Regions from separate parts of the Pseudomonas sp. PME37.24/006 genome, predicted to be linked through region 3. Evidence: predicted binding sites of a transcription regulator. Region 3 holds the regulator's gene; each other region holds the start of a gene.
The links. The regulator FliA, encoded in region 3, starts transcription of late flagellar genes. The targets are predictions, from matches to a motif close to CTAAAGTTTNNNNNNNNNNNGCCGNTAA.
Positions count from the first base shown of each region.

Region 1: ACZ3GY_RS04470 (flagellar protein MotY) is a predicted target of FliA. The motif match lies at 7,667-7,694, and genes of this name have one in related genera.
Region 2: ACZ3GY_RS10380 (methyl-accepting chemotaxis protein) is a predicted target of FliA. The motif match lies at 5,292-5,319, and genes of this name have one in related genera.

Region 1 is NZ_JBVHNL010000001.1:966,096-976,146, forward strand. Features, by position in the region: gene ACZ3GY_RS04420 (DMT family transporter) at 1-545, opposite strand, end outside; gene erdR (response regulator transcription factor ErdR) at 698-1,348, shown strand; gene ACZ3GY_RS04430 (diacylglycerol kinase) at 1,428-1,799, shown strand; gene ACZ3GY_RS04435 (LysR family transcriptional regulator) at 1,796-2,722, opposite strand; gene fpr (ferredoxin-NADP reductase) at 2,843-3,622, shown strand; gene bfr (bacterioferritin) at 3,823-4,293, opposite strand; gene ACZ3GY_RS04450 (bacterioferritin-associated ferredoxin) at 4,497-4,715, opposite strand; gene argC (N-acetyl-gamma-glutamyl-phosphate reductase) at 4,925-5,857, opposite strand; gene rnt (ribonuclease T) at 5,863-6,537, opposite strand; gene pyrC (dihydroorotase) at 6,534-7,580, opposite strand; gene ACZ3GY_RS04470 (flagellar protein MotY) at 7,731-8,660, shown strand; gene ACZ3GY_RS04475 (argininosuccinate synthase) at 8,760-9,977, shown strand.
Region 2 is NZ_JBVHNL010000002.1:1,031,619-1,041,669, forward strand. Features, by position in the region: gene ltnD (L-threonate dehydrogenase) at 1-360, opposite strand, end outside; gene ACZ3GY_RS10360 (FadR/GntR family transcriptional regulator) at 384-1,100, opposite strand; gene denD (D-erythronate dehydrogenase) at 1,286-2,242, shown strand; gene ACZ3GY_RS10370 (GntP family permease) at 2,302-3,708, shown strand; gene ACZ3GY_RS10375 (L-talarate/galactarate dehydratase) at 3,907-5,067, shown strand; gene ACZ3GY_RS10380 (methyl-accepting chemotaxis protein) at 5,435-7,234, shown strand; gene ACZ3GY_RS10385 (TetR/AcrR family transcriptional regulator) at 7,588-8,157, opposite strand; gene ACZ3GY_RS10390 (alkene reductase) at 8,312-9,391, shown strand; gene ACZ3GY_RS10395 (SDR family NAD(P)-dependent oxidoreductase) at 9,464-10,051, shown strand, end outside.
Region 3 is NZ_JBVHNL010000002.1:681,756-691,806, forward strand. Features, by position in the region: gene ACZ3GY_RS08695 (protein-glutamate methylesterase/protein-glutamine glutaminase) at 1-540, opposite strand, end outside; gene ACZ3GY_RS08700 (chemotaxis protein CheA) at 583-2,796, opposite strand; gene ACZ3GY_RS08705 (protein phosphatase CheZ) at 2,808-3,596, opposite strand; gene ACZ3GY_RS08710 (chemotaxis response regulator CheY) at 3,616-3,990, opposite strand; gene fliA (RNA polymerase sigma factor FliA) at 4,144-4,887, opposite strand; gene fleN (flagellar synthesis regulator FleN) at 4,884-5,723, opposite strand; gene flhF (flagellar biosynthesis GTPase FlhF) at 5,811-7,118, opposite strand; gene flhA (flagellar biosynthesis protein FlhA) at 7,134-9,242, opposite strand; gene sodC (superoxide dismutase [Cu-Zn] SodC) at 9,497-10,018, shown strand.

The sequences.
Region 1 (10,051 bases), on a different contig from region 3:
AGCAGCGCATCGTGACGTGCAGCGAAGACCCCCACGAGCAGCACATGTACACCCCAGACGAAGGCGCCAGCCAGCTGCAGCCAGTCACCGGAGGCGACCTGGAAGCCTTCACCAACGCTCAATAGGAACATGCCGACTACCGCCAGTGAGGCGCCCAGCCAGATGCCCATTCCGGTCTTGTGGCCTAGTAGCAGGCCAAGCAATGGCACCACGATCACATACAAGCCGGTAATGAAGCCCGAGTTGGTGACGCTGGTGAACAGCAGGCCGACCTGTTGCAGGTTGATGCCCAGCGCCAGCACAGCACCCATCAGGCAGCCGCCGAGCAGTAGCGGGCGGCTCAACGGCGAGGCAGGTTTTGTGTTGCGTCGGCGTAGCAGCATGATGAGCGGCAACAGCACGATGATGGCCAGGGCAAAGCGTAGTCCGCTGTAGAGAAATGGACCTATGGCATCCATCCCCAGGCGCTGGGCGACAAATGACGAGCCCCAGATCATGGCAGTCAGCAACATTAGCAGGTCGGCGCGTAGCGCTTGGTTGGCCATCACCGGGCTCCTGGCAAGAAGGGCGCAGACTTTGCCGTAAAGCGCCGCGCTTGACCACCTTGTCCGCGCTGGGCATTCTGGCGGATGTCGTACGCCGCCGTTGGGCATGGAGTCCGCCGTACGTTCTGCCGATAAAAAGAACAGGATCTGCCATGGTCGCTTACGAAATCCTGATAGCTGATGATCACCCACTGTTTCGCAGCGCGCTGCAGCAGGCCCTGACAATGGGCCTCGGGGCTGGCGTGCGACTGGTTGAAGTGGCCAGTATCGCCGAGCTGGAAACTCGACTAACCGAGAAAACCGATTGGGATCTTGTGCTGCTCGATCTCAATATGCCCGGAGCCTATGGATTTTCCGGTCTGGTGCTGCTGCGTGGGCAATACCCGCAGATTCCCGTGGTGATGATTTCTGCCCAGGAAGAGGCCGCCGTCGTAGTGCGCGCTCGTGAGTTCGGTGCCAGTGGTTTTATCCCCAAGTCCAGCCCGCTGGAAGTGATCCAGCAGGCTGTGCGCCAGGTGCTCGACGGTGAGGTTTGGTGGCCGCAGCAGAGCGAGGAAGCCATTAGTCTGTCTGCCGAGGTAAAGGCCGCCAGTGCCGGCCTGGCCAGCCTGACACCGCAGCAGTTCCGCGTGTTGACCATGGTCTGCGAGGGCCTGCTGAACAAGCAGATCGCGTATGAACTGAGCGTTTCCGAGGCTACTGTGAAAGCCCACGTCACCGCTATTTTCCGTAAGCTCGGCGTGCGCACGCGCACCCAGGCGGCACTGCTGCTGCAGCAGCTGGAGTCTGTGCCGGCCGCCTGATGGTGGCCTTTGGCATCCGAATGTGCGGGATTTTTTTCGGCTCCTGGCGTACCCTGCCGGCCTTTCCTGTCGCGGTTCGCTGTCTATGTCGCCATTCAAAGGACAAACCGGGTTCAAGCGCGTCCTCAATGCTGCTGGTTATTCGCTGGATGGCCTGCGGGCCGCATTCGTCGGCGAAGCGGCGTTCCGCCAGTTGGTCTTGCTCAACGTTGTGCTGATCCCTATGGCGCTGCTGCTCGACGTCAGTCGTGGCGAGCGCGCCTTGATGGTTGCCGTCTGCCTGTTGGCGCTGATCGTCGAATTGCTCAACTCTGCTGTTGAGGCAGCCATCGACCGTATTTCCCTCGACCTGCACCCCTTGTCCAAAACTGCCAAGGACATGGGCAGCGCCGCCCAAATGGTCTCGCTGACGCTGATCGCTAGCGTGTGGGGCATTATCCTGCTCGGCTAACGCACTTCTGGCAGCACGATTTCGTCGCTGCGGCGGATACCTGCCGTCAGCGCCCGGCACATGTCGAGAAACTCGCGCATGGCAGCTGTCTGGTACTTCTGCCGATGCCAGATGAAATAGAACTGCCGGCGCAGATCCAGATCCGGTGTTTCCACGGCTACCAGGCTGCCGCGGCGGAATGCATCACGCAGCGCCAGGCGCGAAATACAGCTGATGCCCAGGCCTGATTCCACGGCGCGCTTGATCGCTTCGGTGTGTTCCAACTCCAGGCGAATGTTTAGGGCGTCGGAGTGGTGACGCATGGCTTGGTCAAATGTCAGGCGAGTGCCGGAACCCTGTTCGCGAAGAATCCAGGCCTCGCTGCTCAGTTCTCTGATACTGGCTTGACCTCGCTGCGCGAGAGGATGCTGAGGAGCACAGAAGACCACCAGCTCATCTTCCACCCAGCTCTGCACCTCAATGTCCGGGTGATTGCAGTCGCCTTCGATTAGACCCAGGTCAATTTCGTAATGCGCCACCTGCTGTACGATATTGGCCGTGTTCTGTACGTGGAGTTTCACCTGGCTTTCGGGGTGCACCTTCATGAAACCACCGATCAGCAGAGTGGCCAGGTAATTGCCGATGGTCAGGGTTGCGCCCACGGCCAGGGAGCCAAAGCCTGATTTGCCGTTGAGCAGATCCTCGATCTCTTTGGATTGATCCAGTAATGCGACTGCCTGTGGTAGGAGCTGGCGCCCAAGGGCGTTTAGGCTCAGGCGCTTGCCGGCACGGTCGAATAACTGGCAGCTTGATTGCCGCTCCAGCTCGGTGATCGATGTACTGGCGGCCGATTGGGATAGGGCGAGGAGGGTAGCGGCTCTGGATACGCTCTCCTGCTGGGCGACGGCGACAAACACTTGAAGTTGACGAAGAGTAAATCGCATATCTATATAACCGATAACCTATATCTTGATAATTCATTTAACAGATATTGTGGGCGGGATTAGAATGCCGCGCAATTGCGCTTAAGAATCAGCGCGTCTGAAGTTTTTAGGAGCCCGTACATGAGCAACATGAACCACGAACGCGTTCTCAGTGTTCACCACTGGAATGACACGCTGTTCAGCTTCAAGTGTACCCGCGATCCGGGCCTGCGCTTCGAGAATGGCCAGTTCGTGATGATTGGTCTGCAGCAAGAAAGCGGCCGCCCGCTCATGCGCGCCTACTCCATTGCCAGCCCGAACTGGGAAGAGCATCTGGAGTTCTTCAGCATCAAGGTGCCAGACGGCCCGCTGACCTCGCAATTGCAGCACCTCAAGGAAGGTGACGAAGTCATCATCAGCAAAAAGCCCACCGGCACCCTGGTTCTTGATGACCTCAACCCGGGCAAGCATCTGTATCTGCTCAGCACCGGTACCGGCCTGGCGCCCTTCATGAGCGTGATTCAGGATCCGGAAACCTACGAGCGTTTCGAGAAAGTGATTCTGGTTCACGGTGTGCGCTACGTTAACGAAGTGGCTTACCGTGAGTTCATCACCGATCACCTGCCGCAGAACGAATTCTTCGGTGATGCGCTGAAGGAAAAACTGATCTATTACCCGACGGTGACCCGCGAGGCGTTCGAGAATCAGGGTCGTCTGACTGACTTGATGCGCAGCGGCAAACTGTTCGCGGACATCGGCCTGCCGCCGATCAACCCGCAGGACGACCGCGCGATGATCTGTGGCAGCCCGAGCATGCTTGACGAGACCAGCGAAGTACTCGACAGCTTCGGTCTGAAGATCTCCGCGCGTATGCGTGAGCCAGGTGATTATCTGATCGAGCGCGCCTTCGTCGAGAAGTAAGCATCAGTGATGAAAAAACGGGAGCCTAGGCTCCCGTTTTTTATTCTCGCAACTAAATCCGCAAAAGGCGCGGCGGATTGGGAGCTTGCGAGCTAGAGCCATGCAAGGCGAAAACAAGCGAGAAAGCGGAGTGTACTTATGTACATGAGCATTTCGAGCTTGTTTTCAACGCAGCAGGGCCGACGCGCAGCTGCTCCCAGTTACTCTTCCATCTGCGACTGCAGGTAGTTCTGCAGACCAACGGCCTTGATAAGGCTGAGTTGGGTTTCGAGCCAGTCGATATGCTCTTCCTCGGATTCGAGGATGTCTTCGAGCAGTTCACGGCTGGCGTAGTCGCCAACACTTTCGCAGTAGGCGATGGCTGCTTTCAGATCGATGTGCGCCTTGTGCTCGATCTTCAGGTCGCATTCGAGCATTTCCTGGGTGTTCTCGCCAATCAGGATCTTGCCCAGGTCTTGCAGATTTGGCAGACCTTCCAGGAACAGGATGCGTTTGATGAGCTTGTCCGCGTGTTTCATCTCGTCGATGGACTCGTGGTACTCGTGCTTGCCCAGCTTGGTCAGGCCCCAGTCTTCATACATGCGGGCGTGCAGAAAGTACTGGTTGATCGCGACCAACTCGTTGCCGAGGATCTTGTTCAAATGCTGGATAACTGTCTTGTCGCCTTTCATGGGAGAGCCCGTCCTGCCTGGAAATAGATAACCGATGGCGAATTCTGGGCTTGCTAAATACTGCTGTCAAACGTAAGTTATTGAAATATAAGTGAAAATAAATATAAATGAGAGTGTTTAAGTTGTGCGTCTTGGCGCTAACTCATTGAATTTTGGGCATAAAAAAACCGGATGCTAGATCCGGTTCTTGGAAAGCGCTTAATTCAGGCGGCAATAAAATTTCCTGGGTAAGCCATGGCTACCTGGCTTTGTTGTACTTCGCCCAATGTTTCGCGCACAACCTGCTTGGCGAGGCAGGCACATTTGCCGCACTGACTGGCAACGCCCAACGTTTCACGGACTTCACGGTAGCTGCAGCAACCTTCGTAGATTGCTTCGCGGATCTGACCGTCGGTGACACCTTCGCAGAGGCAGACGTACATAGGCTTGGCCCGTCGTTTGGCTGAGACTGATGGCGAAGGATACTAATGTTAATGAGAATGCGTGTCAAAGATAAACCGACTATTGATTGGCACAGTCGTGTAACTTTCGATGAGTGGTTGCTCGCTATTCGCTTTCCTGGCCCCTGGCCCGCTAAACAACGATCAAAAAAACCGGCTTATAAGCCGGTTTTTTCTGGTTAGGGCAGGGCTCAATCGATCTGCGTGCACAATCCTTCTTCAAGGCCCAGCATGATGTTGAGGTTCTGCACCGCGGCACCTGATGCGCCTTTACCCAGGTTATCGAGCTTGGCTACCAGCAGGGCCTGTTTGCCGCTGCTCGCACCGTACACCTGCAGCTCGGCGCGATTGCTGCCGTTCAGGCCGTGGGGGGTGATGAACGGCGCCGAGTCGGCAGGGATCTCGTTGTAGGGCAGAACCTGCACGAACTGCTCACCCTGGTAGTAATCGCTCAGGGCTTTTTGCAGCTCGACGCCGTTGTTGCCTTGCAGCGGGATCATCACCAGCATGCCCTGGTCGTAGCTGCCGACCGCTGGCTGGAAGATCGGGCGTGCGTTCAGGCCGCTCCAGTGCTGGATCTCCGGAATGTGCTTGTGATCGAAGCCCAGGCCGTAGGCCGCGTAGACCGGCGCACCTTCCTGCTCATAGCGTTCGACCATCTTGGTGCCGCCACCGGTGTAGCCGGATACGGCGTTGATGCACAGCTCGCGATCCGAGCCCAGCAGGCCCGCCTCGATGAGCGGGCGCAGCAGCAGGATGGCGCCTGTGGCGTAGCAGCCCGGGTTGCTTACGGCGGCGGCCTTGGCGATGGCTTCGCGTTGGCCCTTGGCCAATTCGGCCATGCCGAAAACCCAGTCATTGGCGGTGCGGTGTGCAGAGCTGGCGTCGAGCACCCGGCAGCCGACTTCACGAGCTTGAGCCGCAGTTTCTTTAGCCGCATCGTCGGGCAGGCACAGCACGGTCACATCGACCGAACGCATCAACTCGAGCTTGGCCTCTACGTCACGACGTTTGTCGTGGTCGATGGTGACCACGTCGATCTGCGGGTGGTTGGCCAGCCGCTGGCGAATCTGCAGGCCCGTGGTGCCGGCCTGCCCATCAATGAAGATCTGATATTTTTTCATGGCACTCACTCGTCGAAGTCTTCCCAGCCGCCCATTTCTTTCCAGCGATTGACGATGCCGCAGAACAGCTCGGCGGTCTTCTCGGTGTCATAGCGGGCGGAGTGGGCTTCACGGCCGTCGAACTCGATGCCGGCGGCCTGGCACGCCTTGGCCAGCACGGTCTGCCCGTAGGCGAGGCCGGCGAGGCTGGCGGTGTCGAAGCTGGAGAAGGGGTGGAAGGGATTGCGCTTGAGGTCACAGCGAGCGACCGCGGCATTGAGGAAGCCCAGGTCGAAGCTGCTGTTGTGGCCGACCAGAATGGCGCGCTTGCAGCCATTGGCCTTCAGGGATTTGCGCAGACCGCGGAAGATCTCGGTCAGCGCATGCTCTTCGCTTACCGCCATGCGCAGCGGGTGGTCTAGCTTGATGCCGGTGAAATCCAGCGCCGCCTGCTCGATATTGGCGCCCTCGAACGGCTCGACCCGGAAGAAATGCGTGTGATCGGGATACAGGAAGCCGCCTTCATCCATGCCAATGGTGGTCGCAGCGATTTCCAGCAGGGCGTCGGTAGCACTATTGAAACCACCGGTTTCAACATCCACCACTACCGGCAGGTAACCACGAAAACGCGCAGCCATGGGGTGACGCGGGCCGCTGCTGCTCGGTTGCTCCTGATCGTCTTCGTACAATTCTTCGCTCATTGACCAGCCTCCAGCAGACGCCAGCGCAGCGATTCGCCCGCGCGCAAGGGGATTACCGTCTGCTCGCCGAACGGCAGGCTGGCCGGTGCGTTCCACGACTCACGCACCAGGGTGATGGTGTCGGTGTTGCGCGGTAGAGCGTAGAAGTCCGGGCCAAAATGGCTGGCGAATGCTTCCAGTTTGTCCAGTGCGCCACGCTGCTCGAAGGCCTCGGCATACAGCTCGATGGCCGCATAAGCGGTGTAGCAGCCGGCACAGCCGCAGGCGTTTTCCTTGGCGTGCTTCGCGTGGGGCGCGGAGTCGGTGCCCAGGAAGAACTTCGGACTGCCGCTGGTGGCTGCATCGAGCAGCGCTTCCTGGTGCGTGTTGCGCTTGAGGATCGGCAGGCAATAGAAGTGCGGACGAATGCCGCCGACCAGCATGTGGTTACGGTTGTACAGCAGATGCTGCGGGGTGATGGTGGCACCGACGTTGGCCGGCGCCTCCTTGACGAACTGGGCCGCATCACCGGTGGTGATGTGTTCGAACACCACTTTCAGCGTCGGGAAGCGCTCGACCAGACGGCGCATATGCTCGTCGATAAAAGCCTTCTCGCGGTCGAAAACATCGACCTCGGCGCGGGTGACTTCACCGTGCACCAGCAGCGGCATGCCGGTTTCCGCCAGGGCTTCCAGGGCGTCGGTGATGTTGTCCAGGCTGGTAACGCCCGAGTCGGAGTTGGTGGTCGCCCCGGCCGGGTACATCTTCGCCGCGTAGACGATGCCGCTGGCCTTGGCTGCACGGATGTCGTCACCCGTGGTGCGATCAGTGAGATACAGCACCATCAACGGCTGGAACTGGCTGCCGGCCGGCCGCGCATCGAGAATGCGCTGACGATAGCCGGCAGCCTCGGCGGCGTTGCGCACCGGCGGCACCAGGTTGGGCATGATGATCGCGCGGGCGAAGGTACGGGCGACATCGGCGACGGTGTGCGGCAGTACCGCTCCGTCGCGCAGATGAATGTGCCAGTCGTCGGGACGCAGCAGGGTGATGCGGTCGGTCATTGAGGCTTCCAGGCGGGGGCGAAACATGCCCGGAATCCTACCGGAAAAGCCCGGCGGGGGCACGCCGCAGATAGGCCATCGCACGGCTCAAGTTTTCTCCGCCGCCACCGATACCCACAGGGAACGTTATGTTTTCTTGTGGAGCTCGCTGTGCGCCAGCCTCTTTTCCTCATCGTCGGATTGCTCGCCGGCGCAGGCTTGAGTCTGCCTGTGGCCGCGATCAGCTTCCAGACTCGTCTGGAAAAGGTCGAATGGCAGGTGGCCGGCGACCAGTTCGAATGCCGGCTGACGCAACCGATCACTGATTTCGGTTCGGGCCAGTTCGTGCGCCGCGCGGGCGAACAGGCGACCTTCCGTCTGCAGCCCCGGGAGCGCTGGCTGGGCAGCGGCTCGGCAACGCTACTCGCAGCAGCGGCGCCATGGCAGCCGGGGCGTGGCGACATCAACCTCGGTGTGGTTAGCGTCGGCAGCGGCGAAGTGCCGTTCAACAGCAGCCAGGAGCAGGCTGGGCGTTTGCTGACTGGCTTGCTGGAAGGGCGCAGCCCGCTGGTGCGCCATCGCAGCCAGGTGGGTGGTGATCTCGAGGTGCGGATGCTGCCGGTACGCTTTCGCAAGGCCTACGACGATTACCTGAACTGCACGGCCAAGCTGTTACCGGTCAACTTCGATCAGGTGCGCAAGTCCACCGTCGGCTTCCCGGGCGGCGGGGCAGAGCTCGACCCTATGGCCAAGGCCAAGCTGGAAATCATCCTCGATTTCATGAAGGCCGACCCGACGGTCAATCGCATTGAGCTGGACGGTCACTCCGACAACAGCGGCAACCGCCTGACCAACCGCGACCTGTCGCGCCGCCGTGCGCTGGCGGTGATGGAGTACTTCAAGGCTCAGGGCATCCCCGAAGAGCGCATCGTCATGCGCTTTCACGGCGAGCGTTACCCGCTGGCGCCCAACACTACGGCCGCCAACCGGGAAAGGAACCGCAGGGTGTCCATAAGCCTTGATAAGGTGCCTGAAGCCCCCGCGCAGCCTGCCGAACAGGCCGCCCCACCGGTGCCTTCGACGCCAGCCGCCACCTCCTGATCCTGTCGCTTCAATGCCATGGCCTGTCGCACCCCTGTAAATCGCGGGCCATGGGCAGTAGAATCACGGGCTTTCCGAACAACCCGTGGAGTGGATGGCATGGCGGACGTCAAAAAGGTAGTTCTGGCCTATTCCGGTGGCCTGGACACCTCGGTGATCCTCAAGTGGCTGCAAGATACCTATAACTGTGAAGTGGTGACCTTCACCGCTGATCTCGGTCAGGGCGAAGAGGTCGAGCCGGCCCGCGCCAAGGCCAAGGCAATGGGCGTCAAGGAAATCTACATCGATGACCTGCGCGAAGAGTTCGTTCGCGACTTCGTCTTCCCGATGTTCCGCGCCAACACCGTTTACGAAGGCGAGTACCTGCTGGGTACTTCCATCGCGCGCCCGCTGATCGCCAAGCGTTTGATCGAGATCGCCAACGAGACCGGCGCTGACGCCATCTCCCATGGTGCTACCGGCAAGGGTAACGACCAGGTTCGCTTCGAACTGGGCGCCTACGCGCTCAAGCCCGGTGTGAAAGTGATCGCTCCTTGGCGCGAGTGGGATCTGCTTTCCCGCGAGAAGCTGATGGATTATGCCGAGAAGCATGCGATCCCGATCGAGCGTCACGGCAAGAAGAAGTCGCCGTACTCCATGGATGCCAACCTGCTGCACATCTCCTACGAAGGCGGCGTGCTGGAAGACACCTGGACCGAGCACGAAGAAGATATGTGGCGCTGGACCAAGTCGCCTGAAGCGGCTCCGGACAGCCCGACCTATATCGAGCTGACCTACAAGGCCGGCGACATCGTTGCCATCGACGGCAAAGAACTGAGCCCTGCCACCGTGCTGGCCGAGCTGAACCGCATCGGCGGCGAGAACGGCATCGGTCGTCTGGACATCGTCGAGAACCGCTACGTCGGCATGAAGTCCCGTGGCTGCTACGAGACCCCGGGCGGCACCATCATGCTGCGTGCCCACCGCGCCATCGAGTCGATCACCCTGGATCGCGAAGTCGCTCACCTGAAAGACGAGCTGATGCCGAAGTACGCCAGCCTGATCTACAACGGTTTCTGGTGGAGCCCGGAGCGTCTGATGCTGCAACAGATGATCGACGCTTCCCAGGCCAACGTGAATGGTGTGGTTCGCCTGAAACTGTACAAGGGCAACGTCATCGTCACCGGCCGTCAGTCCGACGACTCGCTGTTCGATGCCAACATTGCCACCTTCGAAGAAGACGGCGGCGCCTACAACCAGGCCGACGCGGCGGGTTTCATCAAGCTCAATGCCCTGCGCCTGCGCATCGCTGCTGGCAAGGATCGCAAGCTGCTGTAACGGCTAGCGTCTTCAGTCCACGCCGGGCCCTGCATTCGCCAGGGTTCCGGTGTGCGATTTCTCCGTAAGCATCA
Region 2 (10,051 bases), 350 kb from region 3:
GAGCATCAGGATCTGCTGCTCGGCCAAGCGCTTGGCGATGCGCCTCGCCGCTGCCGCAGAAATCGTCGCGCAGGCGATCACCACAGTGCCCGGGCGCAATCGCGAAGCGACGCCCTGTTCGCCGAACAACAGCTCTTCGGTTTGTTTAGCGTTGACCACCACGATAAACAGCAAGTCACTGGCCGCAGCACTCTCAATCAACGCCTCAACGGGTTTGCCACCTTCTGCTGCGAAGGCCTGGCTGACCTCTGCGCGGGTGTCGTAACCCCATACCGGCAAGCCGGCGCGCAACAGGGAGCGCGCCATACCCAGGCCCATGGAACCTAGGCCGATCACGCCAATGTTGGATATCGCTGTCATCTGAATGAGTCCTCTTGTGATTTTTATAAGACGGCGTCTGCCTCGCTTTGCGCTTCGCGCAGGCGAGTTTCGGCATTGCGTAGATGCATCGAGGCCGCGTGCCGGGCTGCCTCGCTGTCACCGCTGACAATCGCATCGAGCAACGCATGGTGCTCATGGTCGACCTGGCGCATGTACTGCGCATTTTTCGCCTCGTTGCGGCGGGTCACGCTGATGGCCTGCTGCAATAACTGGTGGAGAAAGTCGATGGTTTCGAGAAAGTGCTGGTTGCCGGTGGCGGCGACCACGGAGCGGTGAAAGGCGAGGTCTTCGCGAACACCGTCCTCGCCCCGTTCGACCGCTTCATCGAGCTCGGCCAGTGCGTTGCGCATCGCCCGCAACTGGGCGCTGCTACGGCGTGTAGCCGCTAGCTCGGCAGCTTTGATTTCCAGCGCACTACGCAGCTCGATGATTTCCACCACCGCCGCAAAATTGCCTTGTGGTTGCGGCATGCGTAGCGCCACCGAGGGGTTAGCCACGACGAAGGTACCGCTGCCCTGGCGCGAGACGAGCATGCCTTCGCGCTTGAGCATCGAGGTGGCCTCGCGCACCACCGTGCGGCTTACCCCGTACTGCTCGCACAAGGCCTGCTCGGTGGGCAGCCGCGCACCTGCGGCGAGCTGACCTTCGTGAACCGCCGTACTCAGGCGCTTGGCCAGCCGTTCGGCGAGCTTGGGGGTGGTTTCGTTGAGCCTATCCACTTGCATCTCCTGGCAACCGCCACGCCTGTTTTCCATCACTGATGACGAAGAAGAACGGCGCGAACGGTTGCATCGACATTAAATTCATCATACAACATGACAACTACCTGTCACCTGATTCATCAATAACAAGAATACGGGGCGCACTTATCACCCCGAATATTCTCCCAAGCGGAGCCTCATGCATGAATATTTTGGTAACTGGTGGCGCCGGATTTCTCGGCGCCCGCCTGATCGAGGCGTTGCTCGCCCCCACCGCAAGCGACCTTTTAGGAGCCAATGACCATATCGTCTCGGCCGACCTGGCGCCCTGCCCGGTTGAGGATCCACGTGTCACCTCACACATCGGCGATATTTGCGACCCGACCTTCATCGCCTCGCTGGTCGGCTCCGATACACGTGTGGTCTATCACCTGGCCGCAGTCGTCAGCGGTCAGGCAGAAGCGGACTTCGACCTAGGTCTGCGTATCAACTTCGATGCAACCCGAGCGTTGCTCGAAGCTTGCCGGCAACAGGAGCAGGTGCCGCGCTTCGTGTTCGCCAGTTCACTGGCGGTATTCGGCGGCCCTATCCCTGAGCAGGTTCCTGAATCCCTTGCGCCATTGCCACAGTCCTCCTACGGGGCGCAGAAGGCCATGGCAGAACTGCTGATCACCGACTACTCGCGCAAGGGCTTCGTCGACGGCCGTGTGTGCCGGCTGCCGACCATCTCCGTACGCCCCGGCAAGCCCAACGCCGCCGCCTCGTCGTTCGCCAGCGGCATGCTGCGCGAACCGCTGGCGGGCGAGCCAAGCAACTGCCCGGTTCCGCTCGATACCCGCCTGTGGCTGTCCTCGCCCGGCACCGTGATCGACAACCTGCTCCACGCAGCGCGGCTCGACGGCGAGCTGCTCGGGCAGCGTCGCACCCTGAATCTGCCGGGCATCTGCGTGCGGGTCAGCGAGATGCTCGACAGCCTGGCGCGTGTCGGCGGCGACGCGGCTCGCCAACGAGTCAGCTTCGAGCCCGATGAACGCGTGCAGCGCATCGTGTGCAGTTGGCCGGGCGACTTCGATATCAAACGGCCATTGCAACTGGGTTTCACGGCCGACGCGGACTTCGACAGCGTCGTCAACGCTCATCAGCACGACATGCATCGCTAACCAGTACGGCGCCCCAGCAGCGCCGTTGTTCCAGCTAATAAAAACAAGAGGAATCAACAATGGAAGCAACATCAGTGGCCGGCCCACAATTGATGGTCGGCCTGGTTCTGGCCATCGTCGTATTGATCGTGCTGGTCTTGAAAACGCGTATCCACGCACTCCTGGCGCTGATCATAGCCGCCTCGATCTCCGGCCTGATCGGCGGTATGGCACCCGATGCGCTGGTCAAATCCATCACCACCGGTTTCGGTACAACGTTGTCCACCATTGGTCTGGTCATCGGCTTCGGCGTGATGATGGGGCGCCTGCTGGAAGTCTCGGGCGCTGCCGAGCGCATGGCCTACAGCTTCGTCCGCTGGCTCGGCAACAAACGCGAAGAGTGGGCGATGATGGTCACTGGCTACATCGTCTCGGTGCCGATTTTCTGCGACTCGGCGTTCGTCATTCTCAACCCGCTGGTACGCGCACTGTCGCGTAACACCGGTAAATCGATGCTGACCCTGGGTATCGCGCTGGCGGGCGGCTTGATGCTGACCCACCACGCAGTGCCGCCGACTCCCGGGCCACTGGGAATCGCCGGGATCTTCAATATCGACGTCGGGTTGATGATGTTCTGGGGGGTCGTGTTCACCCTTCCCGCGACATTCGTGTTGGTTGCCTACGCCCGCTTCATGGGGCCGCGCATCGAAGCGATGATCGCCCAGAGCGGCCAGGCGCCCATCGAACCGGCCGCTGCCTACCGCGAAGTACTCGAGCGCGCCGACGCCCGTGAGGCCGAGCTGCCGCCGCTGTGGCTGTCGATGTTGCCGATTCTGCTGCCGATCCTGCTGATCTTCGCCAACACGCTGGTCGGCGTGATTGCCAAACTTGATGCTGCCAGCACCCTCAAGATGAGCATGTTCGGCCAGTGCGTCGCATTCCTGGGCAACCCGGTGATTGCCGTGGGCCTTGGGGTGATTGTCGCGCTGTACGGCTTGGTACCGCGTCGCCCGCGCGATGAGGTGATCGCCGAGATGGAAAAAGGCGTGGAAAGCGCCGGTATCATCCTCCTGGTGACCGGGGCAGGCGGTGCGCTTGGCGCCGTGCTGCGCGACAGCGGTGCAGGCCAGTACATGGGCGAATGGGTGGCGACGCTACCGCTGCCTGCCGTGCTGATTCCCTTCGTGATCGCTTCGCTGGTGCGACTTATCCAGGGCAGCGGCACTGTCGCGATGATCACCGGGGCCTCCATTTCAGCACCGATCCTGGCGACCATTCCCGACGTCAACATGGTGTTCGCCGCCCAGGCCGCCGCGATCGGTTCTATGGTCTTTGGCTACTTCAATGACAGCTATTTCTGGGTGGTCAACCGCATGCTCGGGGTCAAGAATGCCAAGCATCAACTGTTGACCTGGTCGGTGCCCACCACGCTCGGCTGGCTCACCTCGCTGCTCACCCTGCTGTTCTTCAACGCCATTCTCGGCTAACCGCCGCAGGCACCTGCCTACCGCTAGCCTGCCTGCACGGGCGTTAGCGGTAGCGCAGTTACCGACCCTTTTCCTGACATGCCGTCGCGCATGTCTCAGCGCTTGAATGATTACGTAATCAGCTTAACGTCATAGATCACCGCAGATCGCTCCAGGCATCTGCTGGCTCGAACAAGAACGTCAAGCGAGGTAATCAGTGTGAGCGAACAACCCCTTTCCCAAGGCTGTGCAGACCAGGATCAAATCGCCTGGATTCGTATCGCCTCCGTCTTCCTGCCCCTGGCCAACCCGATCAGCGATGCCAAGGTGCTGACTGGCCGGCAGAAGCCGATGACCGAGATCGCCATGCTGTTCGTGGAGATCGAAAGCAAGGATGGCCATCGCGGCCTTGGCTTCAGTTACTCGAAGCGCGCGGGCGGCCCAGGCCAGTTCGCCCATGCCAAAGAGATCGCGCCGGCACTGATCGGTGAAAACCCTAGCGATATCCAGAAGCTGTGGACCAAGCTGTGCTGGGCCGGCGCATCCGTGGGCCGCAGCGGACTGTCGACCCAGGCCATCGGCGCCTTCGACGTCGCCCTGTGGGACATGAAAGCCAAGCGTGCTGGCCTGTCCCTGGCGCGCCTGCTCGGCGCCCAGCGCGACTCGGTACGCTGCTACAACACCTCGGGCGGCTTCCTGCACACGCCACTCGATCAGTTGATGAAGAACACGGATCTGTCCCGTGAAAAAGGTATCGGCGGCATCAAGCTCAAGGTCGGCCAACCCAACTCGGCTATCGACATCGAACGCGTCAGCACCGTGCGTCGCCACCTGGGCGACGACTTCCCGCTGATGGTCGACGCCAACCAGCAATGGGATCGCCCGACCGCCCAGCGCATGTGCCGCAAGTTCGAAGAATACAACCTGGTGTGGATCGAAGAACCGCTGGACTGCTATGACGCCGAAGGTCACGCAGCCCTGGCGGCAGCCTTCGATACGCCGATCGCCACCGGGGAAATGCTCACCAGCGTTGCCGAGCACGCCGAGTTCATCAAGACCCGTGGCGCCGACTACCTGATGCCGGACGCGCCTCGGGTTGGCGGTATCAGCCCGTTCCTGAAAATCGCCTCGATGGCCGAACAGGCGGGCCTGATGCTCGCTCCGCACTTCGCCATGGAGCTGCACGTGCACCTCGCAGCGACTTACCCCACCGAGCCGTGGGTTGAGCACTTCGAGTGGCTGGAGCCGCTATTCAACGAGCGCCTGGAAACCCGTGACGGGCGCATGCTGGTGCCGACGCGACCGGGTCTTGGTCTGTCGCTCAGCGACCGGGTCGCCGGCTGGACAGCGCAGGAAGTGGAGATCGGCCAGCGCGGCTAACCCACCCGGCGACGTCACAGCCATGTAGGGTGGATCGGGCCGCGTAGGCAAGCGTCCTCCACCCTACTCGATGCAATCGGCAATGCCGCCAGCAGATCGGTGACGCGACACTGGCACCAAGGCAGCGAATGCAACTCACGACGATACCGGCCCTGGCGCCGGTATCGGCCGTGGACAGGCTATATTTTCCCGATGATGGCACTTTATCCCCGTGAGTCGACGCACTAAACTGCGCGTCGTTCGCGCGGACAACTACCTTGGATAAAGCGCGTAACGTCGCCGAAAGCTGCACTGGCCATTAAAGCTTCTGCACTGCTGGTCGAATAAATAGAAACCCACGGATGTTTTCTTTGCCAGGAGCTGCGGCATGCAGTCGTTGAAGTCGCTTTACGATTCAATCGAGATGCACTTTTTCGATACCCTGACCAAGAAGTTATCCAGCCTTTTCCTGCTGGTGCTGGTCAGTGGCCTGCTGTTCTGGGTCGCTACCAGCCTGCGTGCCGACATCCTCCAGCAACTGCAAGCCGCGCAGATCGATGCCGCTCTGCTGAGCCGCATCGAGGCCAAGCTCGACACCCTCGGCAATGCGCTGCTGCTCAGTGCGCTGTTCACCCTGGGCATGGTCAGCTTCATGGTCTGGTACTTCCGCCACCTGATCGTGCGGCCGGTCGACAACATGACCCGCGCCCTGGAAGAAATCGCCAACGGCGAAGGCGACCTGTCCCGCGATCTGCCGCTGCTGACCCACGATGAAATCCGCACCCTGGCCAGCACCTGCAACCGCTTCCTGGCCAAGCAACGCGAGATCATCAGCAATGTGCAGGCACTCACCGTGCAGATCGCCGTGGAGTCCGCCCGCTCGCTGAAAAACATCAGCGACTCCAGCGAAAGTGCCACCCACCAGGCACGCTTCGCCAATGAAGTGATGAGCGAGAGCAACAGCGCCGTTGGCCGCATCGCAGAAGTGTCGCAGCAGACTCAGGCGATCTCGGGCACCACCGCACAGAACCTCAGCATGGCCCGCGACTCCTACGCCGAACTGCTGGAAGTAACCGGCAACATCGGCGCTATCTCCAACAGCCTCAACGAATTCGGCGTGCTGGTTTCCGCCCTCAACGAGCGCTCCTCGAACATCAAGTCGGTGGTCGGGCTGATCCAGCAGATTTCCTCGCAGACCAACCTGCTGGCGCTCAACGCGGCCATCGAAGCCGCGCGCGCGGGGGAAAGCGGCCGTGGTTTCGCCGTGGTCGCCGACGAAGTACGCACCCTGGCGCAAAACGTCAGCCGCGCCACCGGCGACATCTCACAGAACATCGACGCCATGCTCAAGGAAGTGGGCTCAACTCACGAGCAGACCGCACTGATCAGCACCAGCGCCCGGGAAACCCAAGTGGTGGTCGAACGCGCCACCGGCCATTTCGAAAGCATGATCGTCGACTTCGAATCCACCAATGGCAAGCTCGCAGAAATCGCCGAGCACATCCAGCAGGTGGCCGATGCCAACACCGGCATCAACGAGCGGGTCACGCAGATCCACGCCGACAGCCAGGCCATCGACGAGCGCATGCAGCGCTCTGCCACCGCCACCCGCGATCTCTCTGGCGTAGCCGAAAAAGTGCAGACGCTGCTCGGCCGCTTCGTGCTCGGCCAAGGCGAACTGGATGCGGCCATCACCCGCGCCAGCCAGTGCCGCGACATCCTGCAGGTTCGCCTGGCCGCGCTGCAGCGCGAGGGCGTGAACCTGTTCGACCAGAACTACCGGTTGATACCCAACACCGATCCCAAGCAGTACATGACCGGCTACACCGAGCGCTTCGCGCAGATCTGCCAGGAAGAGATCGACAAGCTGACCAAGGGCACGTCGGGTGGCATCGTCACCTTTATCGTCGACAACAAAGGCTACTGCCCGGTGAACAACAGCTGGGTGTCGAAAGCACCCACCGGCAATCGCGCCGTCGACCTGCCGGTGTGCCGCAACAAGCGCATGTTCTCCGACCCTGTGGGCCTGCGCGCAGCAACCAACACCCAACGCTTCCTGCTGCAGACCTACCTGCGCGACACCGGCGAGATCATGACCGAGATCGACGTACCGTTCATTTTCGACGGTCGCCACTGGGGCAACATGCGCATGGGCTTCGACGCCTCACGGCTGCTAGCCAAACACTGAGGGTTTTAGCGGCTAGCTGAGGCCTGCTCATGGATTTTCCACAGAGACATGCGCGCGTCGTCAAACAGTCCGCGCACATGCGTCGGCTACTGCATCAAGCGGCCCAGACCTTTTCAGCAGAGATGGAAACAGCCGCTTCCCCTGGCCCTGAGCATGCCTTCGAGGATCAAAAGGCCTGACGAACAGGCAACAGCTGTCCGGCAGGTAGCGTCATGGGGAACCCACGGTGGGTGAAACACTCCAGCCAGGCGCCTGCCCACAAAGGTCGTGAAAGGCTCCGCAAGCGACAGGCCTGCTCAAGCCGCTCCATGCCGAGTGCCTCTGATTCGAACCCTGTTCAAGCACAGGTTTGATTACTCACTCGTCGCCGGCGGTGCCAATGTGGCGAGTATCCGGGCGCGGCACACATCCAGAATTTCCTGGGCCAGCGGGCTGTCGTCTGGGCAGGCTCGCGACAACACAATAGCGCCAACCGCATGAGCAATCGTGTTGATACTTTTGGCTCGTGCTTCGGCTGCCGAGCCTCCATCAAGCTCGGTCGCGGCCAGCTGACGCTCGATACCGGCAGCAAATGTCTCGCGGACAAAGTCCGGCTGACGAGACGCATCGCCACAGAGCGCGGCCATGGTGCAGCCCTCGCCCGGCTCATCGCGATGGCTGCGAGACAGGTATTGCCCCACGAACTCGGATAAATCGGCACCAGCCGTTTGTGCTGCCGATTGCTTAAGCCCATAAACCGCCGCTTCAGCCATCAGATCCGCTTTCGAACCGAAGTGCTTGTAGAAGCCGCCATGGGTAAACCCCGCCGCCGCCATCAGATCGGCGATGCCGATGCCATCGTAACCGCGCTCGCGAAACAGCCTGGATGCCGTCTCGACGATGTGCGCACGGTTTGCTTGCACCTGGGCTTTGCTGACTTTCACGTATTTGGCCTCGCTTGTATGGCGGCAATCTAGAGCGCGATCTTACATTGATGTCGATCTAAATCAAAATTCTTGACACTTATGATTACAAACATAATCATTAAGCCACTTCACTGAAGCCCACACGGCTCCCCACATCACCTAGAGGCATGGCATGACCGACAAGACGATCTTCGACCCCTTCACCCTTGGTGCACTGACGCTCAACAATCGCATTGTCATGGCCCCATTGACCCGCAACCGTGCCGGCGATGGCCTGGCGCCCACTGACCTGACTGCCACCTACTATGCCCAGCGCGCCTCGGCGGGCCTGATCATCACGGAAGCCACTCAGGTCTCCCCGCAAGCTCAGGGTTATCAAAACACCCCCGGTCTCTATACCCCTGAACAGATCGATGCCTGGAGCAAGGTGACCGATGCGGTGCATGCCAAAGGCGGCCGCATCTTCGTCCAGTTGTGGCACGTGGGCCGGGTATCGCACGTTGACCTTCAGCCAGGCGGCAAAGCGCCGGTCGCGCCTTCGGCAATCCGCGCTGAAACCAAAACCTTCGTTAACAACGGCTTTCACGACGTATCCGAACCGCGCGCGCTGGAGCTGGACGAGCTGCCAGGCATCATCGAGGACTTCCGCCAAGCCGCCGCCAATGCGATCGCCGCCGGTTTCGACGGCGTCGAAGTGCACGGTGCCAACGGCTACCTGCTCGAGCAGTTCATCAAGGATGGCGCCAACCAGCGCACTGACCGTTACGGCGGCTCCATCGAAAACAGGGCACGCCTGCTGCTGGAAGTGACGGCGGCAGTGGTCAAGGAAATCGGCGCACAGCGCACGGGCGTGCGCATCTCGCCTGTTTCACCGGCCTCGGGCATCAGCTGCAGCCAGCCGCAACCCCAATACGATTACATCGCGGAACAACTCAGCGCCCTCGGCGTGGCGTATCTGCACGTGGTCGAAGGCGCCACAGGCGGCCCACGCGATAACGCGCCGTTCGACTATGACTCGCTGCGTAGCCGCTTCAAGCAGGTTTATCTGGCCAACAACGGCTACGACCTGGATTTGGCCACGACCCGACTCGCGCAGAGCAAGGCCGATCTGATCGCTTTCGGTCGCCCCTTCATCAGTAATCCGGATCTGGTCGAGCGCCTCAGCACCAATGCACCGCTCGCCCAGCTGGATCCGACCACGCTCTACGGCGGTGGCGCCAAGGGCTACACCGATTACCCAACGCTGGGCTGAACCGAGTCTCTTCAAACACAGGAGCCGCCCTCTTTCTGGGCGGCCGATTCATACCTTATCCAGGCACCCCACATGACCACTCTCTCTACTGTTCTTATCACCGGCGCCTCCTCCGGCATCGGCGCCGTTTATGCCGAACGCTTCGCACGTCGCGGCCACAATCTCGTCCTGGTTGCACGTGACCAGGCTCGTCTTGAAGCACTGGCTGCGCGCCTGCATGAGGAAACCAAGGTTGCCATCGACGTGCTGCGCGCCGACCTCACCCAACCCAGCGATCTGGCTGTGGTCGAGGCCCGCCTGCGCGAAGACGCCAGCATCGGCATTCTGATCAACAATGCCGGCCTGGCTCAGTCCGGTGGTTTCGTGGCGCAGGACGCACAGTCCATCGACCGCCTGATCGCCCTGAACATTATCGCCCTGACGCGGCTGGCCAACGCCATTGCACCGCGCCTGGCGCAGGCCGGCGAGGGTTCGATCGTCAACCTGGGTTCGGTAGTCGGGCTGTCGCCAGAATTCGGTATGACCATCTACGGAGCGACCAAGGCCTACGTACTGTTCCTGTCCCAGGGGCTAAGCCTGGAACTAGCGCCCAAGGGCGTCTACGTACAAGCGGTTTTACCGGCGGGCACCCACACTGAAATCTGGGAACGCGCTGGCATC
Region 3 (10,051 bases):
GGACGAATGACGCTCGGCCGGCGGATGGCTGACGCTTGGCTGTGGCCGCGCCGCAGGTGCAGGTGTGCTCGACGTACTGGCAGGTCGGCTCAGGCTACCGCCGGCAGGCGGCGTCAGGGACGCCGCGCCGATCCCCCGGCGGTTGCTGCGCGAAATGCTATGCACCTTCTCGCACAGCAGTTGTTTGACCTTCTCCGGGTTGCGCGAGATGTCCTCGAAATTCTTCGGCAGGAAATCCACCGCCCCGGCATCCAGCGCATCCAGGGTGACCCGAGCGCCTTCGTGGGTGAGCGAGGAGAACATCAACACCGGTGTCGGGCAGCGCTGCATGATGCTGCGCACGGCCGTAATGCCATCCATCAACGGCATCTCGTAGTCCATGGTGATCACGTCCGGCTTGAGTGCCAGCGCCTGATCGATGGCCTCACGTCCGTTGGTGGCCGTGCCGACCACGGTGATGTTGGGATCGGACGAGAGGATCTCCGAAACCCTGCGGCGGAAGAAGCCGGAGTCGTCGACCACCAGTACCTTGACAACCATAAACACTCCTAAGCGGCACGGCAGAGGCCGCGCCGCGGACGATCAGATACGCCGTGCGTAGCGTTTGAGCATGCTTGGCACGTCGAGAATCAGGGCGATGCGCCCGTCGCCGGTGATGGTCGCACCCGACATGCCAGGCGTGCCTTGCAGCATCTTGCCCAACGGCTTGATCACCACCTCTTCCTGGCCGACCAGCTGATCGACGACGAAGCCGATACGCTGATTGCCGACGGTGAGAATCACCACATGGCCTTCGCCTTGCTCTTCGTGGGCAGCCTTGCTGACCAGCCAGCGCTTGAGATAGAACAGCGGTAATGCCTTGTCACGCACGATCACCACTTCCTGGCCGTCGACCACGTTGGTGCGCGACAGGTCGAGGTGGAAGATCTCGTTGACGTTGACCAGCGGGAAGGCAAACGCCTGGTTGCCCAGCATCACCATCAGCGTCGGCATGATCGCCAGGGTCAATGGCACCTTGATGACGATCTTTGAGCCCTGGCCTTTCTGCGAGAACACGTTGACCGTGCCGTTGAGCTGGGAAATCTTGGTCTTCACCACGTCCATGCCGACGCCACGGCCGGACACGTCGGAAATCTCGGTCTTGGTCGAGAAGCCGGGAGCGAAGATCAGGTTGTAGCATTCCAGATCGGTCAGGCGGTCGGCCGCGTCCTTGTCCAGCAGGCCCTTTTCCACGGCCTTGCTGCGCAACACGTCGGCGTCCATGCCCTTGCCATCATCGGTGATCATCAGCAGGATGTGATCGCCTTCCTGCTCGGCAGACAGCACCACGCGACCGGTACGCGACTTTCCGGCAGCCTCGCGCTCTTCCGGGCTTTCCACGCCGTGGTCAACCGCGTTGCGCACCAAGTGAACCAATGGATCGGCGAGGGCTTCGACGAGGTTCTTGTCGAGATCCGTCTCTTCACCAACCAGTTCCAGGTTGATCTCTTTTTTCAGTTGCCGAGCCAGGTCACGAACCAAGCGCGGGAAACGCCCGAAGACCTTCTTGATCGGCTGCATGCGGGTCTTCATGACCGAGGTCTGCAGATCGGCGGTCACAACATCGAGGTTAGACACAGCCTTGGACATGGCCTCGTCGCCGCTGTTGAGCCCCAGGCGCACCAGGCGGTTACGCACCAGCACCAGCTCGCCGACCATGTTCATGATTTCGTCCAGACGCGCGGTATCGACCCGCACGGTGGTTTCCGCTTCATTCGCTGGAGCAGGAGCAGGAGCAGCGGCCGGCGCTACGGCAGCGGCTTTAGCAGGCTCGACCTTGGTCGCCGGTGCTGGTACAGCCTTGGCTGCTACCGGCACAGCGGGTTTGGCTACAGGTTTCGGCGCCGCAGCTGGGGCAACAGCAGCGATCGCCGCTGGTTCGACGAACTTACCTTTGCCGTGCAGCTGATCGAGCAGCGACTCGAACTCATCATCGGTGATTTCATCGCTCTGCGCCGCAGAGCTGGCGGACGCAGCAGGAGCCGTCGGTGCCGGCGCCTCTACCGCAGCAGCGACGAATTGGCCTTTGCCATGTAACTGATCGAGCAGAGCCTCGAATTCGTCATCGGTGATGTCGTCGCCATTGGCGCTGCTCGAGACACTGGCCGGTACAGGCGCAGCCGTTTCGACAGCGGCTGTCGCCGAAGCCGCGAACTGACCTTTGCCATGCAACTGATCGAGCAGCGACTCGAATTCATCGTCGCTGATTTCGTCGTCCGAAGCGCTCGCTTGCGGTTGTGGTTCGTCGTCCAGAGCATCGAGGAGCTGTGCGAACTCACTGTCGGTGATGTCCGCCTCTGCTTGGGCGGCCTGGGCTACTGATTCAACGGGCATAGCTGCAGCAACCGCAACAGACCCTGCGGCAGGAGCAGGCTCAGCGAGTCGTGCCAGCGCTGCCAGCAGCTCGGGAGAAGCCGGCGTCGGCGTAACACGCTCGCGTACTTCGGTGAACATGCCATTGACGGCATCCAGCGCTTCGAGCACTACGTCCATCAACTCGGAGTCGACGCGACGCTCACCCTTACGCAGGATGTCGAACACGTTCTCGGCAATATGGCAGCATTCCACCAACTCATTGAGCTGCAGGAAGCCTGCCCCGCCTTTTACCGTGTGAAATCCCCGAAAAATCGCGTTGAGCAGATTCATATCGTCCGGGCGGCTTTCCAGCTCCACCAACTGCTCGGACAACAGCTCGAGAATCTCGCCGGCCTCTACCAGGAAATCCTGGAGGATTTCTTCATCGGCGCCGAAGCTCATATGACGTGCTCCTAAAATCCCAGGCTGGACAGCAAATCGTCGACGTCGTCCTGGTTCGATGCGACGTCATCACGCTTATCGGCATGAATCTGTGGACCTTCACCATGGGACGTATTTTTTTGTTTGTTCTGCTCTACACGTAATTCATTGTGATCGTGATCGATGCCGGCGAAACGGTCGACCTGGCTGGCCATCAGCATCAGTTTCAGCAGATTGCTCTCTACCTCGGTCACCAACTGGGTGACGCGTTTGATCACCTGCCCGGTCAGATCCTGATAGTCCTGCGCCAGCAAAATGTCGTTGAGGTGCCCGGACAGTTTGCTGTTGTCACGCTGGCTGCGCGCCAAAAACAGCTCGATGCGTTTGGCCAACTCACGGAAAGCCTCAGCGCCCATTTCACGGCGCATGAAACGCCCCCAATCTTCGCTCAGAGCATCGGCTTCGCTGCTCAAATCATTGACCAGTGGTGCACTCTGCTCGACCAGATCCATGGTGCGATTGGCCGCACGCTCGGTCATGGTCACGACGTAGTTGAGCCGCTCCGTCGCGTCAGATATCTGTGAGACTTCATTGGCGTGGGGCACCCGAGGGTCAAGCTGAAAATTGACGATGGCGTTGTGCAGCTCACGCGTGAGCTTGCCGACTTCGTGGTAAAGACCACGGTCGCGCGCCTTGTTCAGTTCATTGATCAGCTGTACCGCTTCGCCAAAGTTGCCTTGTTCGAGGCTGCTTACCAGTTGGCGGGCATTGCTTTTCAGAGTCGACTCGAGGTCGGCCTCTTGAGAATCTTCGTGTTCCATAACAACCTCGCGGCAGACATCAGCCGTTGACCCGCTCGAAGATTTTTTCGATCTTTTCCTTGAGCACCTGGGCGGTGAATGGCTTGACCACGTAGCCGTTCACACCAGCCTGAGCGGCCTCGATGATCTGATCACGCTTGGCTTCTGCCGTCACCATCAACACTGGCATTTGCTTCAAGCGTTCATCCGCACGCACCGCGCGCAGCAGATCGATTCCGCTCATGCCCGGCATGTTCCAGTCGGTCACGAGGAAGTCAAAGCTGCCGCTTTGCAGCATCGGCAAGGCCGTGACGCCATCGTCGGCTTCCGCCGTATTGGTAAAGCCCAAATCACGCAAAAGATTCTTGATGATCCGGCGCATCGTCGAGAAATCATCGACGATGAGGATTTTCATGTTCTTGTCCAAGTCGACCTCCGTACAGTCCTAAAACGCCATCAGCATTCTGAAGCGCTTATAAATCGTGAAACCGGCCTGGCGGAACGCCGCAAAACTATTGCGCCCGGCTTTGCTGCGTTCACTGTGTTTTTCCAGCGCCCTGCTAATTCCTTATGCGCGCCATTCCACTAACCGTGCGCGTAAACGCGCGGCACACTGACTGTGTAATTGGCTGACCCGCGACTCACTAACTCCCAGTACCTCGCCGATTTCCTTGAGATTCAACTCCTCGTCGTAATACAGCGATAACACCAACCGCTCACGCTCCGGCAGATTGCTGATAGCGTCGGCCAGCGCTGCCTGGAAACGATTGTCTTCCAGCTCATGCGAAGGCCCTTGGAGCAAGGAGCTTGTGTCTTCCTGCAGCCCACCGCTTTCGCCTTCTTGCAACAGATCGTCGAAACTGAACAGGCGGCTACCCAAAGTGTCGCCAAGAATGCCGTAGTAATCTTCGAGACTCAATTGGAGTTCGGCAGCAACCTCCTGATCTTTAGCGTCTCTTCCCGTTCTCGCTTCAATTTTTCGGATTGCGTCGCTGACCATCCGGCTGTTGCGGTGCACCGAACGCGGCGCCCAATCACCCTTGCGCACCTCATCGAGCATCGAACCCCGGATACGGATACCCGCGAACGTCTCGAAACTGGCGCCCTTACCGGCGTCGTATTTACGCGATGCCTCAAGCAGGCCAATCATGCCGGCCTGAATAAGGTCGTCCACCTGCACATTGGCAGGCAGACGCGCCAACAGGTGGTAGGCGATGCGTTTGACCAATGGCGCGTAACGTTCAATCAACTGATGCTGTGAATCTCGTGCTGTTGCCTTGCTGTACATACGGAGTCCAGAGGCTGTCGTCATACAGCCGTGTCTGCAGTCGGTTGTTGCACCAGGCGTTCAACGAAAAATTCCAGGTGGCCTCGCGGGTTGGCCGGCAATGGCCACGCATCAACCTTCTGGGCAATCGCCTTGAACGCCAGCGCGCACTTCGAACGAGGGAACGCCTCATATACCGCACGCTGTTTCTGTACGGCCTTGCGTACCGATTCGTCATAAGGCACTGCGCCCACGTACTGCAGCGCAACATCCAGAAAACGGTCGGTCACCTTGGTCAGCTTAGCAAACAGATTACGACCCTCTTGCGGGCTATGCGCCATATTGGCAAGCACCCGGAAACGGTTCATGCCGTGGTCTCGATTGAGCAGCTTGATCAGCGCGTAAGCGTCGGTGATCGAGGTCGGCTCGTCACATACCACCACCAGCACTTCCTGCGCAGCACGTACGAAGCTCACCACCGAGTCGCCGATGCCCGCGGCGGTGTCCACGATCAGTACATCGAGGTTGTCGCTGATATCACTGAAAGCCTGGATCAGACCAGCATGCTGCATGGGCGTAAGCTGCACCATGCTCTGAGTACCGGAGGCCGCCGGCACGACACGAATGCCACCCGGACCCTGCAGGACAACATCGCGAAGCTCGCACTGGCCGTCGATGACGTCAGCCAGGGTGCGCTTGGCCGTCAGGCCGAGCAATACATCGACGTTGGCCAGCCCCAGGTCAGCATCCATGAGCATGACGCGCCGACCGAGATCCGCCAGCGCCAACGACAAATTCACCGACACATTGGTCTTGCCAACGCCGCCCTTGCCGCCGGTCACCGCGATCACCTGTACGGGATGCATACCCATGTTATCTATACACCTTGTCTAACTTCGCTTTAGAGCCACATGGCCATTGTGCGCTGCTGGAACGACCACAGCCAGCGCTTCGCCACACCTGCATGATCATCCTGCGCGTCGTGCCGGGTCTTGGTACAACCCGGCAAACATATCGGCCATCGTATCCTCACTCGGTTCATCCGGAGCCTGCAGGCCTACAGCACGGCTGACCAACTGATGGCTGCGCGGCACATGTACATCGTCCGGAATTCGCGGGCCGTCTGCCAGATAGGCTACCGGTAGACGGTGGCTAATAGCCAGACCCAATACCTCTCCCATGCTGGTTGCCTCATCCAGTTTACTCAGAATGCAGCCGGCCAGCCCACAGCGCTTGTAACTGTGATACGCCGCCTTGAGCACTTGCGCCTGGCTGGTTGCAGCCAGCACCAGATAATTGCGGGCGTTGATGCCTCGGCTTGCCAGGGTCTCCAATTGCATACGCAGCGCTGGGTCATTGGCTGGCAGGCCGGCAGTATCGATGAGAACCACTCGCTTGCGCACCAACGGCGCCAGCGCCTGAGTCAATGACTGACCTGGATCAACGTGGGTCACGGAAACGCCAAGGATACGGCCCAGCGTTTTGAGCTGCTCCTGAGCACCGATACGGTAGCTGTCCATACTCACCAGCGCGATATTCGCAGCGCCGTACTTGAGTACGTAGCGTGCCGCGAGCTTGGCCAGGGTGGTGGTCTTGCCCATGCCAGCCGGGCCGACCAGGGCGATCATACCGCCCTCCTCCATCGGCTCTTGCTTGGGCGTCTGAATCGAGTGTGCCAGGTGCGCCAGCACCATACGCCAAGCCTGGCGTTGATCGCTCAGCGAGGCAACGCGCTCAAGCAGTGTGCGTGCCAGCTCAGCCGGCAAACCCATGCGCTGCAGGCGGCGCCACAGGGCGGCCTGCTGTGGGCGGCGGCTCTGCATCTGCCCCCAGGCCATGGAACCCATCTGCATTTCGATCAGCTCACGCAAGCCATGCAATTCGGAGCGCATGGATTCCAGGGCAGACTGGTCGACCGAAGCCGAGGCCGGCTTCTTCTGCTGACGCTCAAGTACGGCGTCCAGGCTGTCGGCTGGTGCCACGCTCGGCGCTTCGGCGAACAGCTGACGATCCTTACCGGCATCGAGCTGCGCACGGGTGCTCAGCTCGGCCTGAGCGGAGGCGATGCGCGACTGCGTCTTGCGCAGCTCGGCCTCCAGGGCCGGATTCGGTTGCCGCGCCGGAGCGGGTTGAACCTGATAATCGAGTGCGGCCGTCAACTCCACGCCACCTGCCACGCGGCGGTTACCGATGATGGTCGCATCAGCGCCCAGCTCATCACGAACCAGCTTCATGGCTTGGCGCATATCGGCGGCAAAAAAGCGTTTGACCTGCATGGCCCGTACCCTCGATTAGTTCTGCCCCACCGTCGCAACGATGGTGACCTGCTTGTTGTCCGGAATTTCCTGGTACGCCAGAACATGCATGCTCGGGACGGCCAACCGGGCGAAACGCGAGAGCATTCCCCGAACCGGCCCGGCCGCCAGCAGAATCACCGGCTTGCCAAGCATCTCCTGACGCTGCGCTGCTTCCACCAGGGAACGTTGCAGCTTCTCGGCCATGCCAGGCTCCAGGAGGATGCCATCCTCGGAGCCTTGACCGGCCTTCTGAAGACTATTTAGCAATATCTGTTCCAACCTTGGTTCAAGGGTGATCACAGGCAGCTCCGGCTCTAGTCCCACGATGTTTTGCACGATTGCGCGAGCCAGCGAGACGCGTACTGCGGCAACCATGGCGGCGGGATCTTGACTCCTCGGGGCGACGTTAGCGATGGCTTCGGCGATGGTACGGATGTCGCGTACCGGCACCTGCTCCTGCAACAGTGCTTGCAGAACCTTGAGCAGGGTCGACAGCGAGATCAGGCCGGGAACCAGCTCTTCTGCCAGTTTTGGCGAGCTTTTCGCCAACAATTGCATCAATTGCTGGACTTCTTCGTGGCCTAGCAGCTCGTGGGCATGCTTGTGCAGAATCTGATTGAGGTGGGTGGCGACTACGGTACTGGCGTCCACCACGGTGTAACCAAGGGACTGCGCCTGATCGCGCTGGCCTGGATCGATCCACACAGCTTCCAGACCGAACGCCGGATCTTTGGCGGCCACGCCGTTGAGGGTGCCAAACACCTGGCCCGGGTTGATCGCCAGCTCGCGATCCGGATACACCTCGGCCTCGGCGACGCTGACCCCCATCAAGGTCAGGCGATAAGCGTTAGGCTGCAGATCCAGGTTGTCGCGAATGTGCACGGACGGCATCAGGAAGCCCATCTCCTGAGAGAGCTTCTTGCGTACGCCCTTGATCCGCGCCAGCAGCTGCCCGCCCTGGTTGCGGTCGACCAGCGGAATCAGCCGGTAACCGACTTCCAGGCCGACCATGTCGACCGGCATCACGTCATCCCAGCCCAGTTCCTTGACTTCCTGAGCGCGCTGAGCGGGAAGTAGCTCCTGCTGACGCTGTACTTCTTGGACTTCGACTTCCTTGGTCTTGCGCTGCTTGTTGGCGATCCAGTAGGCAGCGCCAGCGGCGACCAGACCCAAGCTGATGAAGGACATGTGCGGCATGCCGGGCACCAGGCCCATGGCGATCATGATCGCCGCCGACACAGCCAGCGCGCGTGGCGAAGCGAACATCTGACGATTGACCTGGGCGCCCATGTCTTCGGAGCTGGAAACCCGGGTCACCATGATCGCTGCGGCAGTCGACAGCAGCAGCGACGGGATCTGCGCCACCAGGCCGTCACCGATGGTCAGCAGGGTGTAGATGCGGCCAGCATCGCCGAAGCTCAGGCCGTGCTGCAGCATGCCTATGGCAATGCCACCGATCAGGTTGATGAATAGAATCAGCAAGCCGGCGACGGCGTCACCGCGTACGAACTTGCTGGCACCGTCCATGGAGCCGTAGAAATCGGCCTCCTGAGCGACCTCGGTACGGCGCTTCTTGGCTTCGACTTGGTCGATGAGGCCGGCATTGAGGTCGGCGTCGATAGCCATTTGCTTACCGGGCATGGCGTCCAGGGTGAAACGTGCGCTCACTTCGGAGATACGCCCGGCACCCTTGGTGACCACCACGAAGTTGATGATCATGAGGATCGCGAACACTACGATACCGACCACGTAGTTGCCGCCGATCACCACTTCGCCGAAGGCCTGAATCACCTTACCAGCGGCGTCGTGACCATCCTGCCCGTTCAGTAGCACCACCCGTGTGGAGGCAACGTTGAGCGCCAGGCGAAGCAGGGTCGCGGCCAAAAGGATGGTCGGGAACACCGCGAAATCCAACGGCCGCAGGGCGTAGATCGCCACCAGCAGCACGACGATCGACAGCGCGATGCTGAAGGTGAACAACACGTCGAGCAGGAATGGCGGGATCGGCAACATGACCATGGCAAGCATGATCAGCAGCATCAACGGAATACCAAGATTGCCGTCGCGCAACCCGGACAGGTTGCTGCGAACGTTGCCAATCATTTGTGCGCGATCTACTGCCACGTGGTTACCCCGGATTATTCAATCTTTTGACGCCTAAACGCCCTTGCTGCCGGTGTTTGCAAGAACCTTTCCAACTCTTCGAAAAGTGCGAAATACCTAGACTGCAGAGCCAATCAGGACTGCCATAACCACCCCGGAGCGAGACGAAAACACGAACCCCGTCGGCAAACCCGAGTCCACACCCTGTGGGCGACGGTTTTGCCCGCGGATTTTCCATCCTCGAGGAGTCATGTATGAAACGCTGGATGATGGCCGCATTGGCCAGTTGCTGCGCTGCAAGCCTGCAAGCCGCCGACCTGACGGTCGACCTCAACGCCGTAGACGCCAAAGGTGTCGGCACTTCGGTTGGCAAGGTGGTGATCAGCCAAAGTCCTTATGGCGTGGTTTTCACGCCGGAGCTGCACGACCTGGAACCCGGCGTGCACGGCTTTCACGTACACGGTAAACCCAGCTGCGATCCGGCCCCTAAAGACGGTCAACCCTCAGCAGCCGAGGCGGCTGGTGGCCACTGGGATCCACAGAACACCGGTAAACACGACCTCCCGTGGGGTGACGGCCATCTGGGCGATCTCCCTGCCCTGCTGGTCACCGCAGACGGCAAGGCTAATCAGCCGGTGCTGGCACCTCGAATCAAGAGCGTGGACGAGCTGAAGAATCTGGCCCTGATGGTTCATGCCGGTGGCGACAACCATGCCGACCACCCGAAACCGCTAGGCGGTGGTGGCGCTCGCGTGGCCTGTGGCGTGATCAAGTAATACCGCAGACGCACATCGCAGAACGCGGTTCTC